3 regions of the Proteus faecis genome follow, and region 1 is predicted to be linked to each of the others. Evidence: predicted binding sites of a transcription regulator. Region 1 holds the regulator's gene; each other region holds the start of a gene.
The links. Region 1 encodes CRP, which controls carbon source genes, mostly activating them, when cyclic AMP is high. Its sites were predicted from a motif close to ATGTGANNNNNNTCACAT; they were not measured.
Positions count from the first base shown of each region.

Region 2: a site for CRP is predicted at 2,882-2,899, ahead of msrB (peptide-methionine (R)-S-oxide reductase MsrB). Genes of this name have one in related genera too.
Region 3: a site for CRP is predicted at 981-998, ahead of deoC (deoxyribose-phosphate aldolase). Genes of this name have one in related genera too.

Region 1 is NZ_JASVWV010000006.1:203,767-211,214, reverse strand. It holds gene QSH13_RS10395 (LysE family translocator) at 430-1,035, opposite strand; gene QSH13_RS10390 (hydrolase) at 1,135-2,115, shown strand; gene QSH13_RS10385 (YheU family protein) at 2,112-2,333, shown strand; gene QSH13_RS10380 (phosphoribulokinase) at 2,399-3,268, shown strand; gene QSH13_RS10375 (OsmC family protein) at 3,358-3,765, opposite strand; gene crp (cAMP-activated global transcriptional regulator CRP) at 4,078-4,710, shown strand; gene argD (bifunctional acetylornithine/succinyldiaminopimelate transaminase) at 4,803-6,017, opposite strand; gene QSH13_RS10360 (aminodeoxychorismate synthase component II) at 6,135-6,710, opposite strand; gene ppiA (peptidylprolyl isomerase A) at 7,084-7,448, opposite strand, start outside.
Region 2 is NZ_JASVWV010000004.1:240,985-248,432, reverse strand. It holds gene QSH13_RS08190 (MipA/OmpV family protein) at 1-579, shown strand, start outside; gene QSH13_RS08185 (D-hexose-6-phosphate mutarotase) at 679-1,563, opposite strand; gene gapA (glyceraldehyde-3-phosphate dehydrogenase) at 1,678-2,673, opposite strand; gene msrB (peptide-methionine (R)-S-oxide reductase MsrB) at 3,017-3,454, shown strand; gene QSH13_RS08170 (YeaC family protein) at 3,535-3,816, shown strand; gene pncA (bifunctional nicotinamidase/pyrazinamidase) at 3,930-4,574, opposite strand; gene ansA (asparaginase) at 4,597-5,619, opposite strand; gene sppA (signal peptide peptidase SppA) at 5,864-7,448, opposite strand, start outside.
Region 3 is NZ_JASVWV010000029.1:2,944-10,391, forward strand. It holds gene QSH13_RS17920 (NupC/NupG family nucleoside CNT transporter) at 1-710, shown strand, start outside; gene deoC (deoxyribose-phosphate aldolase) at 1,231-2,010, shown strand; gene deoA (thymidine phosphorylase) at 2,081-3,403, shown strand; gene deoB (phosphopentomutase) at 3,470-4,696, shown strand; gene deoD (purine-nucleoside phosphorylase) at 4,774-5,490, shown strand; gene QSH13_RS17945 (hypothetical protein) at 5,570-6,019, opposite strand; gene QSH13_RS17950 (pyridoxal phosphate-dependent decarboxylase family protein) at 6,712-7,448, shown strand, end outside.

The DNA.
Region 1 (7,448 bases):
ACGATATAGGCTTATTCTATTTACATTTAATTATTTATTATTTTCAAATATTTTCATTAAGTTAACAACCTTTCAAAAACATAAACGTAATATAATTTATTTTAAAAAGAAAACCATCAAAAAAGAATAAATAATTCTCTATAAAATAGTTATTTTTACATTTAAATTATGTAAATAATAAAAAAATAAAAAATCAAGTAGCTAAATAATAGGATTAGCATCGCGACTAAAAATTTAGTCATCTGTTTATATAAAGTCGTATTTTAACACGAATAATTGTGTCAGTGGGCGATCGTAGCTCTCTCTTTTTATAGCGGAATACTCTTTTTTTGATACATACCAAAAGATATCATTTCAACTAATCTTAAAAAAACATTATTTACAGCAAAAAAGTTTTATTAATTATTGATTTTAAACTATTTTATTAATTTACTCTATCCAGATCAAAGGTACACAGAGCGCCGTTAATAATCCCATTAAGATATTGAAAATAAACCATGTACGTCTGCTTTGTAAAAATAGGCTAATCAATGTTCCGCCTAATATCCAAACAACACCCGCAACGAAATTAACAATAACCATAACAATACTAATAGTAATAATCGAACTAAAATAAGCATCGCCTGATAAACTGAAGCTTCCTACAGCACCTAATCCCATCATCCACGCTTTTGGATTTAGAAATTGCAATAATCCACCCTGAAACCAACTTACTGCCTGTAAGGCTTTTGCTGGAATATCTAAACGCTGATAAGATGATGCCGCGGTTTTCCAAGCAAGCCAAAGCAAATACGCACTCCCAACTATTTTCAATCCGATATGCAGAGCAGGATAAATTATCAATAAAGTGGCAACACCAAATGCAGAGCTCAATAAAACGCATTGCATACCTAACATAATGCCAGCCATTAGTTTTAACGAGCCTTTAAAGCCTACATTTGCCCCTGATGAGGTAAGCAGTAAGTTGTTTGGTCCGGGTGTTATCGCAGCAATAAACAGGAAAATAGTTAAGGAAGAAATAAGGCTAATTGTCATGATAAAGACTCAAAAATGTGACAGGCGTTTTATTTTCACCGAAAATAGCAGTATGTTATTTAGCAAACAAGTGTTAATTCATTTTGATAGACGGAAAATATGTCTCAATACTTTAATCCAATGCGTTGGGCTAAAAATCCACACTTACAGACGCTCTTACCAAGAATTGTACGTAGAACGCCACAATTGACGCCACACTGGCAACGACTCAATCTTCCAGACAACGATTTTGTTGATTTAGCGTGGAGTGAAGATCCGACAACGGCACTCAATAAACCGCGCTTAGTCATCTTTCATGGCTTAGAAGGTGGATTTAGTAGCCCTTATGCTCACGGCATGTTAACCGCAGCAAAAGAGAGAGGCTGGCTAGGTGTTGTGATGCACTTTAGAGGATGTAGTGGTGAACCCAATAGACAAAACCGTATTTATCACTCAGGTGAAACGGAAGATGCTCGCTACTTCTTAAATTGGTTGAAAAAGGAATTGGGTGAGCAACCTACAGCTGCGGTTGGCTATTCTCTTGGTGGAAATATGCTTGCCTATTATCTAGCGGAAAGTGGTGAAAATGCGGTTGTAGATGCGGCCGTTATTGTCTCTGCACCATTAATGCTAGAACCATGCTCAACAAAAATTGAACATGGCTTTTCTCGTTTTTATCAATGGTATCTGTTAAAAGAACTCAAAAATAACGCAACACGAAAACTTATTCGTTATCCAGAGTCCTTACCGATCAGCTTATTGACGATAAAATCCATCAAAAAACTACGCCAATTTGATGATCTTATTACCTCTAAAATTCATGGCTTTAAAGATGCGTTAGATTATTATCGCCAATGCAGTGCATTACCTTTATTAAACAAAATAAAGAAAGCCACGCTTATCATTCATGCTAAAGATGATCCATTTATGTCTGCAGATGTGATCCCTGATGTCAGAACACTCCCCAATAATATTGAATATCAACTTACAGAATTTGGTGGGCATGTGGGATTTGTTGGTGGAAAACTATCAAAACCAGTGATGTGGCTTGAAAGCCGAATACCTGACTGGTTATCCGCTTATTTGGAGAAAACCCAATGATAATTCCTTGGAATGAGCTTTCCACAGAGACACTTGATAATCTTATTGAAAGTTTTGTTTTACGAGAAGGCACTGATTATGGTATCCAAGAGAAAACGCTTGAACAAAAAGTCGCCGATGTAAAAAAACAACTTAAATCTGGTGAGGCCGTGTTGGTTTGGTCTGAACTTCATGAGAGCGTTAATATTATGCCTGCATCGCAGTTTCGCTCTGATTAATTATTCAAAGCAAGCGATGCATCGCCATCAATAAGGGCCAACCTTATTTAGCAAAAGGATAACCTATGTCAATCAAGCATCCTATCATCGCAGTGACTGGCTCAAGTGGTGCAGGAACTACCACAACAAGCCAAGCTTTTCGTAAAATATTCCAACAACTCAATGCAAATGCCGCATTGATTGATGGCGATAGTTTCCATCGCTATACCCGTCCCGAAATGGATATGGCGATAAGAAAAGCCAGAGAACAAGGTAGACATATCAGTTATTTTGGCCCTGAAGCAAATGATTTTAGCTTACTGAGCAAAACATTAAGTCAATATAGTGATACTGGGCAAGGTCAATCTCGCAAATATCTACACTCTTATGATGAAGCAACACCTTACAATCAATTACCAGGAACATTTACCCCTTGGGAACCCTTAGCCGATAATACTGATGTTCTCTTTTATGAAGGATTACATGGTGGCGTTGTTACCAACGAGCATAATGTAGCTCAACATGTTGATTTATTGGTCGGTGTTGTTCCTATCGTAAACCTAGAGTGGATACAAAAGCTTATTCGAGACACCACAGAAAGAGGACACTCGCAAGAGGCAGTAAGAGACTCAGTTGTACGCTCAATGGATGATTATATTAGCTACATTATTCCTCAATTCTCACGCACTCACATTAATTTCCAGCGAGTCCCAACTGTTGATACTTCGAATCCTTTTTCTGCTAAAGCAATTCCCACTCTGGATGAAAGCTTTATTGTTATTCGTTTTCGAGGCTTAACCGATATTGATTTTCCCTATTTACTTGCAATGCTACATGGCTCATTTATGTCGACAATAAACACGATTGTTGTACCAGGAGGGAAATTAGGATTAGCGATGGAATTAATTATGGCGCCATTAGTCAAAAAATTATTAAATGGCGAAAAGATAAGTTAACCAAAATAAAAATTATCTCTATAAAAATAATATCCCATTAATTAAGGGATATTATTTTTCAAATTAAACTTTATTTTAAAATATCAAAATTAGTCAGCATTTTTTATTTCAAATGAATGCGTAATATTGGCTGCTTTTCCTAGCATTAAAGAAACAGAACAATATTTTTCTGCCGATAATTGAACCGCTCGTTCTACAATTTTATCCGTTAACTCTTTACCTGAAACAATAAAATGTAAATTGATATCAGTAAATAAACGAGGAGCTTCTTCACGTCGTTCTGATGTTAATTTTACTTCACAATCAGTCACTTGGTGACGACCTTTTCGTAAAATGCTTACAACATCAATAGCGCTACACCCACCCGCAGCAATTAAAACCATTTCCATTGGGCTTGGGGCTTTATCTCCTGAATTCCCATCCATCATAATTTGATGGCCAGATGAAGATTCACCGACAAAAGATAAATCTTCAACCCACTTAACTCTCGCTTCCATTTATTTTCCCCTAAAGATGACAGAAACTAAAAGAGTACATTCTCATAATTCAACTAGCAATTAGCAAATAGGTTTATTATGCTGACTGCGTAAAACGAGACTTAATGCACTAATTGTGTTAAAAACAATATCTGCTTGATGATAGTGGTTAAGATCAATGCATTATTTTCTCATTTATTATAATCTATTCCATATTAACTTACCGTGTTCTCAGGAAGTTAATAGGTAAAGATAGGATTTTTAAGCACGCTGTCTCAAAAGGGAACCTATCCGTTTTGAAAGGCTGCATTTAACGTACAGAGGATAACGCGAATGGTTCTCGGCAAGCCGCAAACAGACCCGACTCTTGAATGGTTTTTGTCACACTGCCATATTCACAAATATCCATCCAAGAGCACGCTGATCCACCAAGGTGAGAAAGCGGAAACACTTTATTATATTGTTAAAGGTTCCGTGGCTGTTCTTATTAAAGATGAAGAAGGAAAAGAGATGATCCTCTCCTACCTAAATCAGGGGGATTTCATCGGTGAACTTGGATTATTTGAAGAAGATCAAGAACGTAGTGCATGGGTTAGAGCAAAAACAGCCTGTGAAGTAGCAGAAATTTCCTATAAAAAATTCCGCCAATTAATTCAGGTTAACCCTGATATTCTGATGCGCCTTTCTGCTCAAATGGCGAACAGATTACAAACGACATCAGAAAAAGTAGGTAATCTTGCTTTCCTTGATGTAACAGGTCGTATTGCACAAACCTTATTAAACTTAGCAAAACAACCCGATGCAATGACGCATCCTGATGGCATGCAAATTAAAATTACACGTCAGGAAATTGGTCAAATCGTTGGTTGTTCACGCGAAACTGTAGGCCGTATTCTGAAAATGTTGGAAGATCAAAACTTGATCTCCGCACACGGTAAAACTATCGTTGTTTACGGGACTCGCTAAGTTTCCCTCTCGAACAAACAATAGCCCATAAAAGGGCTATTGATATACTTTTGTATAAGCCCCATCTTCGTTGATGGGGTTTTTCGTTGATACTACCCTTTTACAAATTCTGCAATAGCCGCTTTTAATGCCACCATTCCTTCTTGTAGCTCTTCTTGAGTAATAATTAACGATGGTGTAAAACGCATCACATCGGCTCCTGCGTTTAACATCATTAAACCATGTTTGGCTGCAAGACCGAGTAACTCTTTGGCTTTACCTTCATATTGCGGTGCCAATTGTGCACCAATCAATAAACCTTGTCCTCGAATTTGCGAAAAGACATTATACGTTTGATTGATTGCCACCAGTTCATCCACAATCCATTGATAACGCTTTTCTACACCTTCAAGTACTTCAGATGTATTAATTAAATCAAATGCAACATTACCCACTGCACAAGCTAATGGATTACCACCATAAGTTGTACCATGAGTCCCTACGCCCATGACAGAAGCTATCTCATCTGTTGTTAACATCGCACTGAGTGGAAAACCACTCCCTAGCGCTTTTGCAGTTGTAATAATATCGGGTGTCACATCATAGTTCATATAGGCGAAAAGCTTACCTGTACGCCCCATACCTGTTTGTACTTCATCAAGGACAAGCAGAGCTTGATGCTTATCGCACAACTCTCGTAGCCCTCTCATAAACTCAGGTGTTGCTGCTGTTACGCCACCTTCACCCTGAACTGGCTCTAAAACAATGGCACATGTGTGATCATCTATTACTGCTTTAACAGCCTCTAAATCATTAAAAGGAACATGTACGATATCAGCGGGCTTAGGGCCAAAACCATCGGCATATTTAGGTTGTCCACCAACAGATACTGTAAACAACGTTCTGCCATGAAATGCATGGTGAAAAGCAATAATTTTAGTTTTATAAGGACTATGGCGAGTGATGGCATAATGGCGAGCCAATTTAAATGCTGCTTCATTCGCTTCTGCGCCAGAATTGGCAAAAAAGACACGTTCTGCAAATGTGTTATCTATTAATTTTTGAGCTAAACGTAATGCAGGTTCATTAGTAAAAATATTACTAACATGCCAAAGTTTTTCACTTTGTTCTTTCAAGGCTTGATTTAGAGCCGGATGAGCATGCCCCAATGCTAAAACAGCAATACCACCAGCAAAATCAATATACGATTTTCCCTGCTGATCCCAAACACGACTCCCCACCCCTTTGACAGGAATAAATTCTGCGGGTGAATAAATTGGCAACATTACTTTATCGTAAGTTGCCCTGTTAATGCTTTGCTTTGTCATTACCCCACCTGATCGTTATTCACATTCAATATGAAAATATAATCACTAAATATGAATAAAAAATCAAATGTGGTTTTGTATAAAAAGACGTTATTTCACTATTTAAATTCTATCCATTTAATATTTAAGGAAATTATTTAATAGCTCATGCCCTTGTTCACTTAAAATACTTTCTGGGTGAAATTGAACCCCTTCAATTGGTAGAGTACGATGGCGAATTCCCATAATTTCATCAACATTTCCATCATGTTGGCTCCATGCCGTCACTTCAAAAGGTACAGGCAATGTTGTCGCATCAATCACTAAAGAGTGGTAACGCGTCACACTTAACGGTCGATTAAGCCCTTTAAAAACACCTTGTTGATTATGATGTATTAATGAATTTTTACCATGCATCACTTCTCGCGCTCTAACAACCGACGCACCAAAAGCTTGCCCTATTGCTTGATGTCCAAGACAAACACCAAGAATAGGAATTTCACCGGCAAACCGCTGTATAGCCTCAAGAGAGATCCCAGCTTCATCAGGAGTACAAGGTCCTGGCGAGATCACAAGATGTGCTGGCATCATCTTTTCTATCTCTTTAAGTCCGATCTCATCGTTACGCTTAACAACAACCTCAGCACCCAATTCACAGAAATACTGATAGAGGTTGTAAGTAAACGAATCGTAATTATCAATAAGTAACAGCATATTAGCCTATCCGACTGATTTTCTTATCATTATCTGTTTTATTACTATTTTAAAGCGAGTGTAGATTTGCCAAAATAGCTCGTTGTTTAACCGACTTGGGTACAACAAAGCCGATTATCATAGCACAGGTATAAAATATGAATAGTAAGCAAGAAAACCTGCTGGTTTATTGCGCAATAACAAGAATGACGATAATTGATGATGAATAGAGTGATTAATAGTGTAATGAATACTTATTGCAGGAGATCACACGAAAAAAAGAAGGATAAAAATATTTTTTTCGTACTAAAACCCCCGGAATGAAAACATTCATTCCGGTTTATATGCTTTCTATCTTATTAGAATAAGTAAATATCCTATCCTAATAATGCGTTTATTGTTTTACAACTTCCGCAGATAAAATAGTGACCGTTTTTACTGGCACATTTTGGTAAGGTCCAATATTCCGAGTCGGTGTTTGTGAAATTTTATCAACTACATCCATTCCTTTCACAACTTTACCAAAAACAGCATAGCCAAAATCACGTTGACCGTGATCTAAAAATGCATTATCAGCCACATTAATAAAGAACTGGCTGGTTGCGCTGTCTTTATCTGACGTGCGCGCCATGGCAATAGAACCTTTTACATTACGTAATCCATTGTCGGCTTCATTTTTAATTGGCGCTCTGGTTTGTTTTTGCTGTAAATCAGCAGTAAAACCACCACCTTGAACCATAAAACCAGGAATAACGCGAT
Region 2 (7,448 bases), on a different contig from region 1:
GAGAATTTTTATTTTGCGACGTTAGCTGCGGGATATTACCTGTGGAATACACCCAAAGATCAACTCTCTGTTGATTTACACTATTATCCTCAGGCTTATAAACCAAGCGATAGTGACGACGAGCAAATGAAAAAACTGAATCGTCGTCGTGACACAATGATGGGTGGCTTTACTTATAAACACCATGAATCATGGGGTAGCTTAAGAGCAATCGTATCGGGTGATATGTTAGGCAAAAGTAATGGCATTATCGCTGATGCTGCTTATTTATATCCTTTCAAATTGGGTAACTGGTCTTTACAACCTGGTGCAGGTGTTGTTTGGGAAAATAAAAAGCAAAACCGTTATGCTTATGGAATTAGCCAAGCAGAATCACAACGCAGTGGTTTAGCAGAATATACGCCAAATGATAGCTGGAGACCTTATTTTGAAATCTCAGCTAACTATAAATTTGCAGAAAAATGGAATTTCTTTGCGATGGGACGTATCGACCATTTACCAAGTGAAGTGAAAGATAGCCCTATGGTGAATAAATCTGTGACTGCAATTATGTGGACTGGTGTGACTTACACATTCTAACTAGCTAAAATCTAATTAGAATTTAGTGAGATTTACAATAATAAAAAAGCTTCGATTTAAATTCGAAGCTTTTTTATTGTGTTAGATATCGGCAATAGTTTATTTTTCAGCTATATTTTTACGAACACGAACGACCAGAGATAAACGACCAGGATGAACGTTATCTGGTTTTAATGGTTGGTGAATACGAGCAGTTTCTACACAAGCCATTTTACGATAGCCACCTGTGCTCATATCTTTCATTGAGCTTGCAAGCTCTGCACCGGGATTCCAGCACACGACATCACTATGATGGTAATGGTGAACTTCAATCGTACGATCCCAACCGTCATCATGAATAAGATTAAAATCTTCAGGCTCAGTATACAGCCTGTCAGTACGCCCATTAAAGCGCAATGAGGTTTCATCAGTGTAAACCTCTTTATCTGCCACTGTGTCAATGTAGTGGCTTCCTAGGCCGGTTACAGAAACATTATCAATGTCACTCACATTAAAATAAGAGTGAAGGGCAGCTGTTGCTTCATAATCACCGTAAGATTCTAATTCAACCTCACAGGTTGCTCCTAATTTAAAACGAGCAATAACAGTAAAGGGATGAGGCCAATATTTTTGTGTTTGTTGGTTCTCTTTTAATGTCATGGTGATGAGAACACCATCATCTTGTTCTGTATGTGCACTAAATTCCCAAGGAAGAATTCGCGCAAATCCATGGCTTGGTGTGCCAGCTGAAGCAAACCAAGGCCAGCAAATAGGAATACCGCCACGAATGGCAACGCCAGGAGTGAAGAGAGAGGCCTCACTTACCCAAAATACAGGATGTTCTTGTGCGGGTTGCCAAGCAATTAAATGTGCGCCTTGAAGACTGATAGCTGCGCGTACTTTAGGGTGTGAAATAACAAGAATAGGAAGCTCGCCTAATTGCCGACGACTTAAGTAAGGTGATATTTGTTCAATAATCGGCAAAGAAAAAATTTTCTCATTCATTATCTTATGACCTTATGTCACTGACTATTTCAATACAATAAACTGACTGGCTAGAAAATAAAAGAGCCACCGAAAAGGTGGCTCTAAAAGAAATCGTGACTTTCTAAACTCTAATTATTTAGAGATGTGAGAAATCAGATCCAGAACTTTGTTTGAATAACCAACTTCGTTATCGTACCAAGCAACTAATTTAACAAAGTTGTCGTTCAGAGCGATACCTGCTTTAGCATCAAATACTGAAGTCAGAACTTCGCCATTGAAGTCAGTTGAAACAACTGCATCTTCAGTGTAACCCAGAACGCCTTTCAGTTCACCTTCAGCTGCAGCTTTGATAGCGTCACAGATTTGAGCGTAAGTTGCTGGTTTTTCCAGACGTGCAGTCAGGTCAACAACAGAAACGTTAGGAGTAGGAACACGGAAAGACATACCAGTCAGTTTGCCGTTCAGCTCAGGAATAACTTTACCTACAGCTTTAGCTGCACCAGTTGATGATGGGATGATGTTTTGAGAAGCACCACGACCACCACGCCAGTCTTTTGCAGATGGACCATCAACAGTACGTTGAGTTGCAGTTGTTGCGTGAACAGTAGTCATCAGACCTTCAACGATACCGAAGTTGTCGTTGATAACTTTAGCTAAAGGCGCTAAGCAGTTAGTAGTACAAGATGCGTTAGAAACGATGTCTTGGCCTGCGTATGATTTATGGTTTACGCCCATAACGAACATTGGAGTGCTGTCTTTTGAAGGACCAGTCAGAACAACTTTTTTCGCACCAGCTTGGATGTGTTTACGAGCAGTTTCGTCAGTTAAGAACAGACCGGTTGCTTCTGCAACAACATCAGCACCGACTTCGTTCCATTTCAGATTTGCTGGATCTTTTTCTGAAGTTACGCGGATGGTTTTACCATTAACAACGAGGTGGCCATCTTTTACTTCAACAGTACCGTTGAAACGGCCATGAGTTGAATCGTATTTCAGCATGTATGCCATGTAGTCTGCGTCTAACAGATCGTTAATACCTACGATTTCGATATCTGAACGTTCTTGAGCAGCACGGAAAACGATGCGGCCGATACGACCAAAACCATTAATACCTACTTTGATAGTCATATGTATTCCACCAGCTTTAATTTAGTGAATTAAAAAGTTGATTCTAAAGTTACCAAAACCGCGCCAATCGTCAAGCGGAATCGTGTCAATAATTGCAAAAAATCAATTAAAAAAACACTTTTCGCTTAAAGATTGGTCGTTTTAGACAAATGTTACGCTGTGTATTATCGGGATCAACGCCGATAAATGAAGTTACCTTTGCTCTGTTATGTGAAACTCATCACATTTCAAAAACTAAAGATTACTCTTAGTGATTTTAGACTATATTTTTCAGATTTGTTGTTAAATCTTTGTTATCATTCACTGTTGTTTTAAAAAGCATTTTTCTGGGCAAGAGGTCTATATGGCAGATAATGAAAAGAAAGTGAATATTTCAAGTAATAACAATCACCTTGATTTATCAACACTCAACGAAATGCAACGTTATGTGACGCAACAACAAGGTACAGAACCTCCATTTAGTGGTAAATTATTACACAATCGTGAAACAGGGATTTATCACTGTTTATGCTGTTCTGCTCCTTTGTTTTATTCAGATACCAAATTTGATGCAGGGTGTGGTTGGCCTAGTTTTTATCAACCCGTTAGTGATGATGCAATTCGTTATGTTGATGATTTTTCTCATAATATGAAGAGAACAGAAATACGTTGCCAACAATGTGATGCACATTTAGGCCATGTTTTTAATGATGGTCCAGCCCCAACAGGGGAGCGTTATTGTGTTAATTCAGCATCTCTTTCATTTACGAATAGTGAAACAGGCGAAAAACAAGCAGGTTAATTTATCGAATTAACAAAATAATAACAACTGAAAAAACGATTCAGCTATTTCAAGTGATTATTTAGCTTATGGAGTAATCAATGGAAGTTAATGAACTTATTTCGATGGTAACACCAGAAATATATCAGCGTATTTCAACCGCAGTTGAACTGGGTAAATGGCCTGATGGCGTTGCATTGACTGCTGAGCAAAAAGAGCATTGTATGCAGATTGTTTTATTATGGCAGGCGAAAAATAACCATACACCTGAACATATGACAGTAGGAACTAATGGGCAAATTACCATGAAGAGCAAACAAGAATTAAAAGCTCAGTTTCAATCTGAACGTTTAGCAACGTTAACGCCAATGGATGATGACTAAAACCAGTGTTAAATGAATAGAATAGAGATAAAAAGGGGATATTTATTAACCAAGTTGGTTAATAGTATCTCCTTTTTCATTTAATGATGATAAAAAACGAAACGACTGCGAAATTATTGATTGTTACGATTAAGCCAATGCGCTGAATCAATTAATGTCGCCCCCTTTGCTTGCATCTCTTCTAGCGCTTTTTCGCTATCGTCATCTTGAATATTTACACCGCGACAACCGTCTGTAATGACTGAGACCTGATATCCTAATAATAACGCATCTAGCACTGTAAATTTGACACAGTAATCTGTAGCAATTCCTAAAATATAAAGATGTTTTATATTGAGCGTCTGTAAAAGTGTGTGTAAGCCTGTTTGATATTCATGGTCGTTATCAAAAAAAGCACTATAACTATCAATAAGGGGGTTTTGCCCTTTATAAATAATGTGATTAATTACTTCTTGGTTTAATTCAGGATGAAATGCAGCACCATAAGAATGTTGTACGCAATGAACTGGCCACCAAACTTGTGGCAATCCATTTAGTGTACCGATTTCTCCCACCATAGTGCCTGAATTTTCAGCAAAACTAAGATGATCGGCTGGATGCCAATCTAAACTGGCGATAATAGGATTTTTAGATTGCTTGAAATTATGAATAAGTTGGTTGGCTGTTTGTATAACCATGTCGCTTTCATTAACAGCTAATGCACCACCTGTACAAAAATCATTTTGTATATCAACCAATAATAGGGCGGAATTTTTCACCAGTTTTACCTTTAGATTAAACTTAGTCGTTATCGTCTAATGTCATTTCACCGCGTAGGTTTTGTTGCATTAGTCGACAGATTTCAGTGTAATTATATTGTTGGCTAAGGAGATAATGCAGTTTAGTTAATGTTGCTTCAAATGTCATATCAAAGCCACTGATCACACCCACTTCCACTAATGCTTGACCTGTTGCATAACCTTCCATATTTACGCGGCCAGAAATACATTGTGTAAGGTTGATAACAACAATACCACGCTCTGTTGCTTCACGTAGGGTAGAAAGGAGAGCTGGGTGTGATGGGGCATTGCCGACACCATAAGAGCGCAATATTAAGGCTTTCACTGGTTGCATCAGGATATTTTTCACCACTTCATCGGAAAGACCCGGATAAATTGTGACAACACCAATAGGCTGAGGCGTAATATTATGTGTAGTAAATTTACCATTTCCTTTTGGAAAAGAATTAATTTTAAATTGTTTAATATTAATGCCAGCTTCGAGTAGCGGTGCGCTATTCGGCGATGCAAAGGCATTAAAACCATCAGCATGTGCTTTTACTGTGCGGTTTCCGCGATACAGCGTGTTATTGAAGAAGAGTGCTACTTCATTAATGGGATGATGTGCAGCGAGATAAAGCGCATTTAATAGGTTTGTTTGTCCGTCAGATCGTAAGGCTTCTAAAGGAATTTGAGAGCCAGTAACGATAATTGGCTTGCTAAGATCCTCAAACATAAAAGAGAGTGCTGATGCGGTAAATGCCATGGTATCAGTGCCATGAAGAATAACGAATCCATCATAGTTGTGATAATTTTCATTTATATCATCAGCGATAGATTGCCAATCTTCTGGTGTGATATTTGAAGAATCAATTAAAGGAAGGTGCTCTTTGATTGTAAAATCAGGCATTTCCTCACGGTGGAATTCTGGCATTTTAGCTAATTGGCGTTGTAAATGTCCTGATACAGGAATATAGCCATGTTCAGAATGTTGCATACCAATAGTACCGCCAGTATAAACAACGTAGATTGATTTCTTTTGCATCAGACAAAGCACTCTTATTAAGCTGTGAGAAATACCTGATTATAGGGAGTTTGCAGAATAAAAAAAGGAAAGGATGCTAAAAAAGAAAATAGAGAACAACTAATATTTTCTTTAAATCATTGTGTTAAAAATAGCGTAGATATAAATGAGTGAATATTGCTCATCAGAGTATTGTGCTATAAAAAGTGAGAAAAAATGGATAAATACACCTGCTCAGTGTGAGCAGGTGTATGAGTGGAAAAGATTATTGAATATCCCCACAAGATAAACAGTACGCATAGCGGTTTAACGGATCGTTCATATTGCGATAAAACTCTGTCTGTGTTTTCACTTCTTTTAAAACAGGTGCAGGTATATACGCTTGTAATGGATCAGGAAGGAGCGCTTTTGCATTAGACGATAAACTCATTATGATCTGCTCTGACAGGCTTAATTCAGGTTTCATCCAATCAACAACAGGTTGGTCAATTTTTGCCATTTTAGCCGCAGCATCAATAGCATCATCAAAATCACCAAACTCATCGACTAAACCTACATTTTTTGCATCTATTCCTACCCACACTCGACCTTGAGCAATACGGTCAATTTGAGCTGGTGTTTTTTTGCGAGATTCTGCTACTAAATTAATAAACGTTTTATAACCACTTTCGATATTTAATTGTAAAAGTTCTGCAAACTCTTCAGGTAGTTTATTTGTGACAGATAATCCTGCTAATGGTGAAGTCGTGACACCATCAGTATAAACACCAATAGACTCTAGACTATTTTCAAAGGTATTAATAACGCCAAAAATACCAATTGAGCCAGTTAATGTTGATGGGCTGGCAATAATCTTATTTGCAGGGGTTGAAATCCAATATCCACCTGATGCGGCTAAACCTCCCATTGAAACAACCACATGTTTTTTCTGTTGTTTAAAGGCGGCAACTTCACTGCGTATTTGCTCTGATGCAGAAACACTACCTCCAGGGCTATTTACACGTAATACGAGTGCCTTAATATTCGGATCTAAACGTGCTTGGCGAATTTGATTAGCAATAGTTGACCCCCCAGCAGAACCGGGGATACTTTCACCATCAATAATGGCTCCTTGAACAACGACTACAGCAATATTTCCTTCGTCATTTGCAGGTAATGATGAAGTCAATGTATCAGCATAATCATAAATGCTGATATTGTTAAATTGTTGGTTCTCTTTATCCCACTGGAAAGTTTCTGTCATATCTGCTTCAAATTGAGCGTATGAGCTTACAGAATCCACTAATTTACGATTTAGCGCATAAGTTGCGTTATCACCATCTGCATTGCGTAGCTGTGCAATCATCTCTTTTGCACCAGGGAAAACATCTTCTTTGGTAATGCTACGGTTTTCTGCAACTTGGGTTAAATAAGTAGACCACAGTGAATTAACTAAACGTAATGAAGCTTCTCGCGATTCTGCAGACATGTCATTACGCATTAATGGTTCAACCGCGGATTTATATGTTCCTACGCGGAAAATATGAGTACTTACTTTTAAATTTTCTAACAGTGTTTTGTAATAGAGATTTTGAAAGCCAAAACCATAAACGCCCACGGCACCTTGAGGAGTGAGATAAATTTTATCTGCATAAGAAGCGAGATAATACTGTGGTTGACTGTAATAGCCACTTACTGCAAAAATCGGTTTGCCTGTCTTTTTAAATTCATTAAGTGCCTTACCAATATAATTTAGCGAAGGCTGGTCTGCGCCTGCAAATTCATCAAGTTTAAGCACCATACCTTTAATTTTGGGATCTTGTGTTGCTCGTCGTAACGTATCGACAACTTCAAATAATGAATTTTCTTGG
Region 3 (7,448 bases), on a different contig from region 1:
CGTTGGAGTATCTGATTACAGCTTCCTTTATGGCGGCTCCTGGTGGTTTACTCTTTGCTAAATTATTGATCCCTGAAACAGAAACACCAGATGATCAAAAAGATGCACTTGATAAAATGGCAGATGAAGAAAAACCAGCCAATATTATCGATGCGGCAGCAGCGGGGGCCTCTTCAGGTTTACAACTCGCCCTTAACGTCGGTGCTATGTTACTTGCTTTCGTTGCCTTGATTGCATTAGTTAATGGTATTCTTGGTGGCATTGGTGGCTGGTTTGGCTATGAAAACTTCTCATTAGAGTTAGTGCTAGGTTGGATCTTTGCACCAATCGCCTTCCTCATCGGCGTGCCTTGGAGTGAAGCAACTATCGCCGGCTCTTTTATAGGACAAAAAATTGTTATCAATGAGTTCTATGCTTACTCTGAATTTAGTAAATACCTAAAAGAAGACGCAATTGTTGCGGGATCAGGACTTATGGTGCTATCTGATCAAACGAAGATCATTATCTCTTTTGCACTGTGCGGTTTTGCTAATCTCTCTTCTGTTGCTGTATTGTTAGGTGGTTTAGGTGGAATGGCACCAAACCGTCGTAAAGACGTTGCTCGTTTAGGTATGAAAGCAGTACTTGCAGGTACACTTTCTAACTTAATGAGTGCCACGATTGCAGGGTTCTTCTTTGCATTAACGGCAATGGCAGTTGTTGCCGCTTAATTGATTTAATTGTAAAGAGCAGATGGGTAATTTACCTATCTGCTCTTTTATGTTTGTTTTCTGTTGTAATGTTAACTACTTTTAGTATGTGAGATATTTCGCAGATTATATTGAATATGGTCACTGAGATTGTCATTAAATATGTATTACGCTTTTTTGCGTTATAAAGACGACTTAAAAACGGTATTCAAGTAACATTAAACCAGAAAATGACCTAATTGTGATTTACATCACATTTTTATGTCATTGCTTGCAAGTTACATTTGATTAGTGTGACGCAAAGCACATCTAATTGTTCCCTAGCGTGTTCAAATAAGATGTGCTGAAACTTCATGGAATGGCGAAAGCTCAATGACGGGTCGCCGAAGTGAGCATAGCGCGGTGAGAGGGAGCTCAGCTGTCGTTGTGGTATTAAGCTGCAACAACATCTTCAAGGAACCAAGTCCGCTCGCCAACAAATTTAATCGCTAACCTTAAGCGTACGCCCAAAAGGGCTTGAGAAACATCGTTGGAGAGTTTTATGACAGATTTAACCGCTGCAGCGCGCCTTGCGCTGTCTTTGATGGATTTAACTACATTAAATGATGATGACACTGATGCCAAAGTGACGGCATTATGTCATCAAGCTAAAAGCCCAGAAGGCAATACTGCTGCTATTTGTATCTACCCACGTTTTATTCCGTTAGCACGTAAAGTGTTACGCGAACAAGGTACTCCTGACGTCCGTATCGCAACCGTAACTAACTTCCCTCATGGTAATGATGATTTAGATATCGCATTAGCAGAAACCAAAGCCGCATTAGCTTATGGCGCAGATGAGGTTGATGTTGTTTTCCCTTACCGTGCATTGATGGCAGGTAACGAGCAAATCGGTTTTGATATCGTTAAAGCATGTAAAGAAGCTTGTGCAAAAGCTGGCGCTTTACTGAAAGTAATTATTGAAACGGGTGAGCTGAAAGATCCAGCGCTTATCCGTAAAGCATCTGAAATTTCAATCAAAGCAGGTGCAGACTTTATTAAAACCTCCACAGGTAAAGTACCTGTAAATGCAACACTGGAAAGCGCTGAATTAATGATCCAAGTGATCCACGATATGGGCGTTGGCAAAGAAGTTGGTTTCAAACCGGCTGGTGGTGTACGTACCGCTGAAGAAGCTGCTCAATACCTTGCATTGGCTAACCGCATTATGGGTGACAAATGGGTTGATGCCCGTCACTTCCGCTTTGGTGCATCAAGCCTATTAGGTAATTTATTAGCCACTTTAGGTCATGGTGAACAAAAATCATCTAGTGGTTACTAATCCATTCGTGAAATACGCCCACTTTTCATGATAGTGGGCGTTACCAATGCTATAAAACCAGGAGGTTGCAGTGTTTCTTGCCCAAGAGATTATTCGTAAAAAGCGTGATGGTCATCCTTTAACTGAGGAAGAAATTCGTTTTTTCATTAATGGCGTCAGAGATAATACTGTTTCTGAAGGTCAAATTGCTGCATTAGCAATGACTATTTATTTCCACGATATGACAATGCCAGAGCGTGTTGCTTTGACATTAGCCATGCGTGATTCCGGTACAGTACTGAACTGGAAAAGCCTAAATTTAAATGGCCCAATTGTTGATAAACATTCAACGGGTGGTGTAGGTGATGTTACATCCCTGATGTTAGGTCCAATGGTTGCGGCTTGTGGCGGTTATGTTCCTATGATCTCTGGTCGTGGATTAGGCCACACAGGTGGAACATTAGATAAGCTTGAAGCAATTCCAGGCTTTGATATTTTCCCTGATGATGAGAAATTCCGCGACATTATTCGCAATGTTGGCGTTGCTATTATTGGACAGACTAATTCATTAGCACCAGCTGACAAACGCTTTTATGCTACCCGTGATATTACTGCTACAGTTGATTCAATCCCGCTTATCACTGCATCTATTTTAGGTAAAAAATTAGCTGAAGGTTTAGATGCATTAGTGATGGATGTTAAAGTGGGCTCGGGTGCCTTTATGCCGACTTATCAAAAATCTGAAGAGCTGGCTGAGTCAATTGTCCAAGTAGCAAATGGCGCAGGCTGTCAAACCACGGCACTGTTAACTGATATGAACGAAGTATTAGCTTCTAGCGCAGGTAATGCGGTTGAAGTTCGTGAAGCTGTTCAATTTTTAACAGGTGAATACCGTAATCCACGTCTATTTGAAGTCACTATGGCGCTGTGTGTTGAAATGTTAGTATCAGGCCGTTTAGCGGATGATCGTCAACAAGCTCGTCAAAAACTACAAGATGTGTTGGATAACGGTAAAGCGGCAGAAGTCTTTGGTCGTATGGTTGCCGCGCAGAAAGGCCCAACTGATTTTGTTGAAAACTACAATAAATACCTGCCAACTGCGGTATTAAGTAAACCTGTATTCGCTGAGAAAGCTGGGTTCATCACAGAAATGGATACACGCGCATTAGGTATGTCAGTTGTGACATTGGGTGGTGGTCGCCGTAAAGCGACTGATGCTATTGATTACAGTGTTGGCTTAAGCGACATCGTAGCGCTTGGATCTGAGATCAATACAGATACACCTTTAGCGATGATCCATGCTAACAGTGAAAAATCATGGCAAGAAGCTGCTGCTGAAGTCCGTAAAGCGATGGTAATTGGTGACAGCAAACGCGAAGCTTCACCAATGGTGTACCGCCAAATCAGCGAATAAGAACTCAATGACGATTTATAAGTGACATATCCGTAGCCTACGGAGAATGACACAGGAGAGAGAATTATGAAACGTGTACATATCATGGTATTAGATTCCTTCGGTATCGGTGCTGCCGGTGATGCGGAGAAATTCGGTGACCAAGGTTCAGACACTTTAGGGCATATCGCACAAGCGTTTGCTGAAGGTAAAGCAGATAGAGATGGTCGTAAAGGTCCTCTTCATTTACCTAATCTTTGCCGCTTAGGTCTAGGTAAAGCAGCAGAAGAATCAACGGGCAAGTTCCCTGTTGGTTTAGATAAAAATGCAGAAATTATCGGTGCTTATGGCTACGCGAGTGAAATCTCTTCTGGTAAAGATACTCCGTCAGGCCACTGGGAAATCGCAGGTGTTCCTGTTCTGTTTGATTGGGGATACTTTAAAGAACTGAAAAACTCATTCCCACAAGCGCTGTTAGATAACATCGTTAAGCGTGCAAAATTACCAGGCTACTTAGGTAACTGTCACGCATCTGGTACAGTGATTTTGGATGAACTGGGTGAAGAGCATATGAAAACCGGTAAGCCGATTTTCTATACCTCTGCTGACTCTGTATTCCAAATTGCATGTCATGAAGAAACCTACGGTTTAGATAAATTATATGAGCTGTGTGAAATTGCTCGTGATGAGCTAAACAAAGGTGATTACAATATTGGTCGTGTTATTGCGCGTCCATTTATCGGTGATAAACCGGGTAACTTCTCCCGTACAGGTAATCGTCATGATTTAGCAGTTGAGCCACCAGCACCAACGATGTTGAAAAAACTGGTTGATGAAAAACAAGGTCACGTTGTTTCTATTGGTAAAATTGCTGATATCTACGCAAACGTAGGTATTACTAAGAAAGTGAAAGCAACGGGTATTAATGCTCTGTTTGATGCAACACTTGAAGAAATGAAACTCGCAGGTGACAACACAATTGTATTCACCAACTTTGTTGACTTTGACTCTTCTTACGGTCACCGTCGTGATGCAGTTGGTTATGGTGAAGCACTTGAGTTATTTGACCGTCGTTTACCAGAATTAATGGAACTGGTTAAAGAAGATGACATTCTTATCTTAACAGCAGACCATGGTTGCGACCCAACTTGGCCTGGCTCTGATCATACTCGTGAACACATTCCTGTTCTTGTTTATGGTCCAAAAGTTAAACCTGGTTCATTGGGGCACCGTGAAACCTTTGCTGATATCGGTCAGACTGTTGCTAAATACTTTGGCTTATCTCCTGTCGATTATGGTAAAGCAATGTTTTAATTTTATTTCGGTAGGTATAGCAATATGCCTACCGAATTATATTTAAATAGTAAAAAGATCAATTAAAAGGAAGAATTATGGCTACCCCTCATATTAACGCAGAAATGGGCGATTTTGCTGATGTCGTTTTAATGCCGGGCGACCCGCTTCGTGCTAAATACATCGCTGAAACTTTTTTACAAGACGTCCGTCAAGTAAACAATGTTCGTGGTATGTTAGGTTTTACAGGTACGTATAAAGGCCGTAAAGTTTCTGTTATGGGCCACGGCATGGGTATTCCTTCCTGCTCAATTTACGCAAAAGAATTAATTACAGATTTCGGCGTGAAAGTTATCATCCGTGTGGGTTCATGTGGTGCAGTATTACCAGATGTTGAACTGCGTGATGTTGTTATTGGTATGGGCGCATGTACAGACTCTAAAGTTAACCGTCTGCGTTTCAAAGGCCAAGATTTCGCCGCTATTGCTGATTACCAATTAGTTCAAAATGCTGTTGATGCAGCAAAAGCGAAAGATATTAAAGTTCGCGTTGGTAATATCTTCTCTGCTGATCTGTTCTACTCTCCAGATCCAGAAATGTTTGATGTAATGGAAAAATACGGCATCTTAGGTGTTGAAATGGAAGCAGCTGGTATCTACGGTGTTGCCGCTGAATACGGCGCAAAAGCACTGACTATCTGTACTGTCTCTGATCACATCAAGAAAGGTACACAGACCACAGCAGAAGAGCGTCAAACTACCTTTAATGAAATGATTGAAATTGCATTAGAATCTGTTCTGTTATTAGAAGACTAATCAATACATTTTGTTGCTTAAAAATAAAAAACCCAATTTTGAATTGGGTTTTTTTATGTCTAATTAATAAATCTAGAAATTATGGAGCATAAATATAGGTTTCTAAATAAGGATCCATTTTTATTGAGTAATTTTTTAAATTATCTAAGCTGGGTGTTAATGGCTGTTTGCACTCTTTTTTACTGATAATGTCATTGTCTTTATAGACAATAACACCGTTAAAATTCCAACCTCTCCCTTCTCCGTCATAAACGACATAGCTGTAGTTTCCATTTTTAAAACGAATATAGGTCGATGCACCTGCAACAAACATTTGGTGCCCATAAAAGACATTATTATTGGGGTGCTGAGGAACAGGTAGTGTTATCTCTGTTTTTGCAAGTGTGCCATAGCGATAAACAGGTGGCTTTCCATGTTCAACGAACACGCTGACATACTTACCATTTTCAAGTTGGCAGGTAAATTCTTCAGCATGGACACTTGCGGATAATAATACGAATACAGCAGCAACAGTGATATGTGCTTTCATATTGTGTTCTCCGTTAATTACCTACTCTATTACCTTAGTATCGGCAAAGAACACAAAAAATGTAGAGTAAACATTCTGATTATTTAGTTAGATTGCTAGCTTTCATTTTAACTAATATTTCTGTTATTAGTAGAATAATCAACTGTAATAATTTCTTTGTTTATCTTTTCATTGGGTATTATCTGTGAGCTTGGTCTTATCTAATATTTTGTACCTAATAATGGTTAAAATTAGAATTAATTAGCTAATTATGAAAAATATTATAGTGATTTCGTTTGATTTTGTTCGGTGTGACTAAATTAAATGTAATTTTCGTTGTACTAATTGTAGAAATAACAGATTAATTCAATTAATTAAATAAAGAGTTCAATAATATCAGTTGGTTATCATGTTATTAATATATTTTGAATATATTTCAAATAGTTAATAGTATTACGGGTGATTATTTTTGTTTGTAGCTTAATTTTCATTGTGATGTCAGTCACATAAGCATATATATAAAATAATAACATCTGTAAATTTAGCTTTCCAAAAATTTCTATTGTATTGATATTAAATAAAATATTTTGTTTTATGTGATGATGAGTAGAGACTATGCGATCGCATGAAGCACTAACTAAATTAATTAGAAAATGTATAGTATTGTTATGCAGTCAATTTAAATTTTTGTCGGTTTCTATTTGGAGAATATAGTGAAAAATCAAGATTTATTAGGTCTATCTTCTGCTAACATTCTGAATGCGGAATTCGAGAAGAAATACCACAACGTTATTGCTCACTTTTTCAGCCGAGATCCGAAGTATTGGCCGATATTTCAGGATAAAACCATCCAATCGATTACACAGTTTAGAAAAACAACCACTAACGATAATGACCAATTACAACGTTACTCAAATGGGCAACAACTATTTGAACGTTTAATGACGGATACGCAAATTCAACAAAACATCAATTACCCAGAAAACGATCCTAATGAATTACTGATGTTAGTGTCGACACTGTGTAAAAACTGGGAAAATCCGTTAGCTGTTGAAAACGTGATTGCAATGCCGAGTGATCCGGGTGTTTATGGTTCAATGTTAGGGTTAATGGGCAACCCTAATATGGTGTATTGTGAATATTCAGGTGTCGCAGATGCCTTAGAAAAAGTGACGATTAAAAAAGTCGCTAAATTGGTTGGTTATGATCCAGAAGTGGCATCTGGTGTGTTCACTCAAGGTGGCACCATGTGTAACTTATATGGTTATCTATTTGGTTTACGCAAATCTATGCCTAATTCTAAACATTTAGGTATGGCTGCAGATCAAGATTATCGCATCATTAACTCTCAAGGTGGTCACTACTCAAATATGACTAACCTAGCCTTATTAGGCGTTGATGTTGATAACAAGACCATTCGTATTAAGGTGTCTGAAGATAACACCATTAA